2 regions of the Streptomyces sp. NPDC102274 genome follow, and region 1 is predicted to be linked to the other one. Evidence: riboswitches for the same ligand, from Rfam matches in the RefSeq annotation. Region 1 holds a riboswitch; the other holds the start of a gene.
What was found. A riboswitch is a leader RNA that binds a small molecule or an ion and turns the genes downstream of it on or off. The one in region 1 is predicted to bind cyclic di-AMP.
Positions count from the first base shown of each region.

Region 2: it holds a riboswitch for cyclic di-AMP, as region 1 does, so the genes downstream of both, ACIRQP_RS08020 (NlpC/P60 family protein) here and ACIRQP_RS40270 (peptidoglycan DD-metalloendopeptidase family protein) in region 1, are expected to answer to the same signal.

Region 1 is NZ_JBIWLW010000066.1:4,386-7,914, reverse strand. It holds gene ACIRQP_RS40275 (SGNH/GDSL hydrolase family protein) at 1-798, opposite strand, end outside; gene ACIRQP_RS40270 (peptidoglycan DD-metalloendopeptidase family protein) at 969-1,931, opposite strand; cyclic di-AMP (ydaO/yuaA leader) riboswitch at 1,936-2,127, opposite strand; gene ACIRQP_RS40265 (tyrosine-protein phosphatase) at 2,545-3,357, shown strand; gene ACIRQP_RS40260 (DUF6126 family protein) at 3,446-3,529, opposite strand, start outside.
Region 2 is NZ_JBIWLW010000004.1:309,719-313,247, forward strand. It holds gene ACIRQP_RS08015 (hypothetical protein) at 1-44, shown strand, start outside; gene ACIRQP_RS08020 (NlpC/P60 family protein) at 164-1,399, opposite strand; cyclic di-AMP (ydaO/yuaA leader) riboswitch at 1,398-1,561, opposite strand; gene ACIRQP_RS08025 (ATP-dependent DNA helicase) at 1,847-3,529, shown strand, end outside.

The sequences.
Region 1 (3,529 bases):
GCGTTTCGCCTCGACGTGATCGCCGGACGACTCGCCGCGCAGCCGCCGCCCGATCCACGGCACCAGATACTCGCGCGCCCAGTGGATGTCGTCGCGCCGCACCTCCAGCGTCCCGCGCGGCGGCTGCGGCGGCCACGGCTGGTCCGGGTCCGCGGGCACATCGAGGCCGAGCACCTGCGCGGCGCGCAGCGCGACGCGCGTGTGCCCCTCGGACGACAGATGCAGCCGGTCGCCGTCCCAGGCACGCCTGTCCTGGACGGACTTGAGCGACCAGAGATCGAGCACCGGGCAGTCGTAGCGGTCCGCGATGGCCCGCACATGGGCGGTGTACGTGGCGATCTTGCCGCGCAGATGGCGCAGCACGGGCACGCCCCGGGTGTCGAAGCCGGTGGTCACCATGACCGTGCCGACGGCGCCGGAGAGATCGGCGACGGCCCGCTCGAAACGCTCGGCGACATCGTCGGGGTCGGTGCCCGGCCGGATGATGTCATTGCCGCCGGCGCAGAACGTCACCAGATCCGGGGCGAGTTCCTTCGCGCGCGGAATCTGTTCGTCGACGATCTGGTCGAGGAGCCGGCCGCGCACAGCGAGATTGGCGTACCGGAAATCGCCGTGGGGGGTGCTCTCCGTCGCACCCGAGACCGGCAGTTGGTCGGCGAGCAGGACCGCGAGCCGGTCAGCCCAGCCGACATACATCCCGTCGGGGCCCGGATCTCCCACCCCCTCGGTGAAGCTGTCGCCGATCGCCGCGTACGACCCGAGTACGCCATTTCTTCTTGATCTCGAATCGTCTGCCACAGCACCACATCATTCACCGGCAGATGTGACCTACGCGACCGTAAGGAGGGGTTGACGCCGGGTGAGATATGCCATCGGTCAATTTTCAGCCAAGCGGGAATAGGCGAAAACCACCGCTGCCCGGCACGGAAAGTGCCGGGCAGCGGAATGGGCTGACGTGATCCGACGAATCAGATGTCGACGCCATTCTGCCGGAGGTAGGCCACCGGGTCGACGTCCGAGCCATAGTCGGGGCCGGTACGGATCTCGAAGTGCAGGTGCGGTCCGGTGGCGTTGCCGGTGGCACCGGAGAGTCCGATCTGCTGGCCCGCGCTGACGCTCTGGCCCTCGGAGACGTCCAGGGACGACAGGTGGCCGTACTGCGAGTACATGCCGTCGCTGTGCTGGATGACGACCTGGTTGCCGTACGAGCCGCCCCAGCCGGCCGTCACGACCGTGCCGTCGGTGACCGCCTTGACGGGGGTGCCCGAGGCCGCCGTGAAGTCGACACCGGTGTGGTAGCCGCTGGCCCAGCTGGAGCCGGCGGCCTGGTACGGCGTGGAGGTCGGTCCGTCGACCGGCGCGTTGAAGCCGGAACCGGTGCTCTGCGCCGCGTTGTCGGCGGTGGGGTCCTGCTCGGCGGTCGAGGTGGCGGACTCGTCCGTCGAGCCGCTCGACGAAGAGTGGTCGGCCGAGGAGGCGGAGTCGGACGACGAGCCGGAGTCCGACGAGGAACTGGAGTCGGCCGAGGAACTGGAGGACTCCGCGGGAGCCTCGGACGAGGTGCTCGCCGCGGCCCTCGCGCCGAGGGTCAGCTTCAGGCCGGGGTGGATCAGCGACGGGTTGTCGCCGACGGCCTCGCGGTTGTCCTGATACAGCCGATGCCAGCCGCCCCGGACATGGTGCTCGACGGCGATCTTGGAGAGATAGTCCCCGGCGACCACGGTGTAGTTCCTCGCGACCTTGGTGGCGGCGGTGTGTGCCGAGGCGGAGACGGCCTGCGGAGCGGCGGCGGGGGCGGCCTTCTCCGCGGCGTGCGCGCCGGTGGCGCCGAGGAGCGGAAGCGCGATGGCTGCGCCACCCGTGCCGGCGGCGATGAATCCACGCGAGATCGGGTTGGTCTTGGAACGGCGGTGCTTACCCTTCGCGGGCATGGCGAATTCCTCTCCGGCGCCTGCGAGGTGAGCTGTCGGGTTCGGGCTGGAGATGCCCGGCCGCGCGAGATGCGCGACTTCACCCCGAGCCGCCCGGAGTTCCGGATCGGCGTATCACCTGGTTCCCCCGCTCCTGCCACGCGTTGATGGATGGATGCGAATTCCAAGCGGCGGCAGGATTCGGCGATCCGCTCGGATTGAGGCTGAAGGTAAGCGAGTCGGACGGCCGGAACAAGATGCTGTATTCCCGCGATCGCACCCGTTTCAAATATCGTTCTGGTTATCCGGTCACCCTGCGTGGATTCAGATCTCCAATTTCCTTACAGGGCAGCAATTTCCCTTCCCGCTACCACCACGCAACGTCACAGATATGATCCTGCTCACGGTCCCGAGCCCATCTCCCCTGCGACCGGGGCAGGTTATGCGGAATCACCCATTCCGGACAGATAGGCATATGGGTCATATTCCTCGGCGCGAGGTGTCCGAATAATGCGCTTCTGGCCCCTCCGGGGCTGGGCTGATTGCAACAGGTTGCCTGAGGAACAAATGTCGTAGGGTCGGAAGTCGACATCGTCGGCGAGCCGCGCCGACGGCAGACACGGAGGAGCACGCCGTGACGCAGCAGCTGCCGCAGGTCCCGTCGACAGAGCCCGAGTTGTCCGGCGTGCGCAACTTTCGCGACGTGGGCGGGCTGCCGACCACGGACGGCCGGCGGGTGGCCCACGGCAGGCTCTTCCGCAGCGGACACCTCGCCAACGCCACCCCTGCCGATGCCGCCTTCCTCTCCTCCCTCGGCCTCCACACGATCTTCGACTTCCGTAACGCCGCGGATCTGAAGCTCGACGGCGCGGACGTGGAGCTGACCGGTGTACGCAATGTGAACCTGCCGCTCACCGATCCGGCGGACGGCGCCGAGTTCTGGCTGATGGTGCGGGACGGCGATCTCGACCAGCTGCGCTCACTCCTCTCGGAAGGCAGGGCGGCGACCCGGATGATCGACTCGTACCGGACGATCATCACGGAACGCACCGCCGAGCACAGCCGCGTCCTGCACTCCCTCGCCGAGGACAGCGTCCCCGCGCTCATGCACTGCGCGGCGGGCAAGGACCGGGCGGGGCTCTCCATCGCGGTGTCCCTGCTCGCCGTCGGGGTGGAACCCGAGGCGATCGAGGCCGACTATCTCAAGTCGAACGACCCGCACCGCCGCTACCCGATCCGCCGCAGCGACAACTCCCCCACCGGGATGTCCCCCGAGGTGATGGAGCTCCTCAGTCCGCTCTTCGACGCGCGCGCCGAGTACCTCGCGGCGGCCTTCGAGACCATAGAGAAGACCTGGGGCACCACCGACCGTTATCTGACCGAGGGTCTCGGGCTCGCCCCCGAGACCCGCGAGCGGCTCCGCACCCGCCTCCTCGACCAGGGCTGAGCGAGCGACGGCGACAGCGGGGATAGCGGAGGGGGGAGCCGCGGCCTCGAAGGAAAGCCGCTACCCCCGAGCCACCACCTCCAAGCCACTACCCCCGCGCGCCCATCTCGAAGACCAGATAGAGGAAGGCCGCGAAGAGATGGCCGGCGATCAGGTAGGCGACGAGCCGGAT
Region 2 (3,529 bases), on a different contig from region 1:
GGCTGACGGTGGCCAACATCTTCATCGCCACGCTCTGGACCTGACACGGCCCCGGGGCCCGGTCCTCGGGTCCGCCCCTGCTCCCGGTCCTCGGTCCGGGCCCCCGCTCCCGGTCTGCGGTTCGGGGGCCGGGGGCCGTCTCCCGCGTGCGGCACGCTGCCCGTCAGGCGGGGCGGACGCTTCCGTAGATCGGCATGTAGTAGATCGACTCCTCGCGGACGTTCGCGCCCGGCTTGGGGGCGTGGATCATCATGCCGTCGCCGATGTAGATCCCGACATGGCTGATGTCGTCGTAGAAGAAGACCAGGTCACCGGGGAGCAGATCCTCGGTCGCGACGCGCGTACCGGCCTTCACCTGGTCCCAGGTGGTGCGCGGCAGCTCCACTCCCGCCTCCTTCCAGGCCGCCTGGGTCAGGCCCGAGCAGTCGTACGAGCTGGGTCCTGTGGCGCCCCAGACGTACGGCTTGCCTATCTGGGCGCGGGCGAAGGAGAGGACCTTGGCGGCCTTGGTGGCGTAGCTGCCGTCCGAGGCGCCGGTGCCGCCGCTCGTGCCGGTACCTGTTCCTGTGCCGGTATCACCTGAGCCCGTGCCTGTGCCCGTATCGGAGCCTGAGCCGGTGCCCGTACCGGTCGAGGGGGCCTGAGCCTGCTGCTCCTTGCGCTTGCGCTCGGCCTCGGCCTTCGCGCGGGCCTCCTGTTTCGCCTGTGCCTCCGCCTTGCGGCGGGCCTCCTCTTCCTTCTTGCGCTCCAGCGCGGCCAGCCGCGCCTTCTCCTCCGTGGTCAGCTTCGACAGCAGCGCACGCGCCGCGCCGAGTTTCTGCTGCACGTTCTGCTTGCTGGTGCGCAGCGCGGTCTGCGACGCGGTGAGAGACTCCAGGTCCTTGGACGCCTGCTGCCGCTTCTTCGCGGCGTCGGCCTGCTGCGTCTGGTAGTCGGCGAGGACCCCGCGCTGACGCTCCGTCAGCCGGTCCGTCACCTGCTTCTGCTCGAAGAACGACTGCGGGCTGTCCGCGAACAGCAGGGCGGCGGTCGAGGTGACCGCGCCTTCCCGGTACTGCGCGGCCGCGAACGAGCCGAGCGTACGCCGGGCCTCGTTCAGCTTGTCCGCGCGCTTGGCGACCTCGTCGAGCACCCGGTCGACCGCGCGCTTCTGCTTCTGCGTGGCCTCTTTCGCCCTGTTGTACTTCTGCGTCTCACCGCCGGCCTGGCGGTACAGATCGTCGACCTTCTTCTGTACCTCCTCCATGGACGGCTTCGGCTCGACGGGCGCGGCGCTCGCGCTCTGCGCCGTGAGCAACGTGACCGAGGCGAGCGCGGCCGTCGTGATCCCGACGGCGGGAGAGGCGGTACGTACTCCGCTGAGGCTGCGCGGCTTGCGATGCGACGCCAAGGTCGGCATCTCCTTCCGTGGACCGCCTACCGGGTTAGCTGTCGGGTTCGGGCGGAACGGAAGGCTGCCCTACGGGCCTTGAGCGAAAGGCCCGATTCACCCCGGTTGTGCAGTGTGGGTCCCCGGTTTCGAACTTCCTTCCGGAAAGCCCGAATTCGGCGTGGGCCGCCCGCTTGGCGTGGGTCGCCGTTGGGGGTACGGGCTGCCTGATCGAGCACGCTAGCCAAGGTGTGGTGCTGGTGTGAAGGTCGATGGCCGATATGCCCGATACATTTTCGTGACCATTTGCGCGTGCGATGTGCGGAACGCGCCGCTGGCGCCCGTTCATCACGGTGGGTGACCATGGTGCCGCCGGTGGTGATGGTGACGGTGGCCGGGGATGCGGCCGGGGATGCGGCCGGGGAATTCCGAAGGCGGGCGCGGTCTGTCAGTGCGGCGGCCTAGACTCGGACAGCGATGAGCAGCCTCTTTGACGACAGTTTCCTGGCGGACCTCCAGCCCTCCGGCGACGAGCATCCCCCGCCGCCCGAGGACGACGCCGAGCACGCACCGGAGCAGGTGCCCGACGACCTCTTCCAGGGTGCCTACGACACGCCCCCGGCGCGGGACCAGTACCACCGCGACGGCGCCCCGCGCACGGTCGTGGACCCCGCCGCGCTGCTCGAAGGGCTGAACGAGGAGCAGCGCGCGGCCGTCGTGCACACCGGCTCGCCCCTGCTCATCGTGGCCGGGGCCGGGTCGGGCAAGACCCGGGTGCTGACCCACCGGATCGCGCATCTGCTGGGAACGCGCGGCGTCCATCCAGGTCAGATACTGGCGATCACGTTCACCAACAAGGCCGCGGGCGAGATGAAGGAGCGTGTCGGCCAGCTCGTCGGCCCGCGCGCCAACGCCATGTGGGTCATGACGTTCCACAGCGCCTGCGTACGGATCCTGCGGCGCGAGTCGAAGAGGCTCGGGTTCACCTCCTCGTTCTCCATCTACGACGCCGCCGACTCGAAGCGTCTGATGGCCCTGGTCTGCCGCGATCTGGACCTCGACCCCAAGCGTTACCCGCCCAAGTCCTTCAGCGCCAAGATCTCGAATCTGAAGAACGAGCTGATCGACGAGGAGACCTTCGCCGACCAGGCCACCGACGGCTTCGAGAAGATGCTCGCCGAGGCGTACCGGATGTACCAGGCGCGGCTGCGCGAGGCCAACGCGCTGGACTTCGACGACATCATCATGACCACCGTCCATCTGCTCCAGGCGTTCCCCGATGTCGCCGAGCACTACCGGCGGCGCTTCCGGCACGTCCTGGTGGATGAGTACCAGGACACCAACCACGCCCAGTACACGCTCGTACGCGAGCTGGTGGGCCCCTCCGGAGAGGGGCACGACCCGGCCGAGCTGTGTGTCGTCGGTGACGCCGACCAGTCGATCTACGCCTTCCGGGGCGCCACGATCCGTAACATCCTCCAGTTCGAGGAGGACTACCCGGACGCGACGACTATTTTGCTGGAGCAGAACTACCGCTCCACGCAGACGATCCTCAGCGCCGCCAACGCGGTCATCGAGCGGAACGAGAGCCGTCGGCCGAAGAATCTGTGGACGAAGGCCGGCGCGGGCGCCCAGATCACCGGCTACGTCGCGGACACGGAGCACGACGAGGCGCAGTTCGTCGCCGACGAGATCGACCGGCTGACGGACGCGGGCGAGGCCAAGGCGGGCGATGTCGCGGTCTTCTACCGTACGAACGCGCAGTCCCGTGTCTTCGAGGAGATCTTCATCCGGGTCGGCCTGCCCTACAAGGTCGTCGGCGGAGTGCGCTTCTACGAGCGCAAGGAGGTCCGCGACGTGCTGGCCTATCTGCGCGTTCTGGCCAACCCGGAGGACAACGTTCCGCTGCGCCGCATCCTCAATGTGCCCAAGCGCGGCATCGGGGACCGCGCGGAGGCGATGATCGACGCGCTCGCGCTGCGCGAGCGGATCACCTTCCCGCAGGCGCTGCGGCGCGTGGACGAGGCGTATGGAATGGCCGCCCGCTCGGCCAACGCCGTCAAGCGGTTCAACGCGCTGATGGAGGAGTTGCGCACGGTCGTCGAGTCCGGCGCCGGGCCCGCGACGGTCCTGGAGGCCGTGCTCGAACGGACGGGCTAT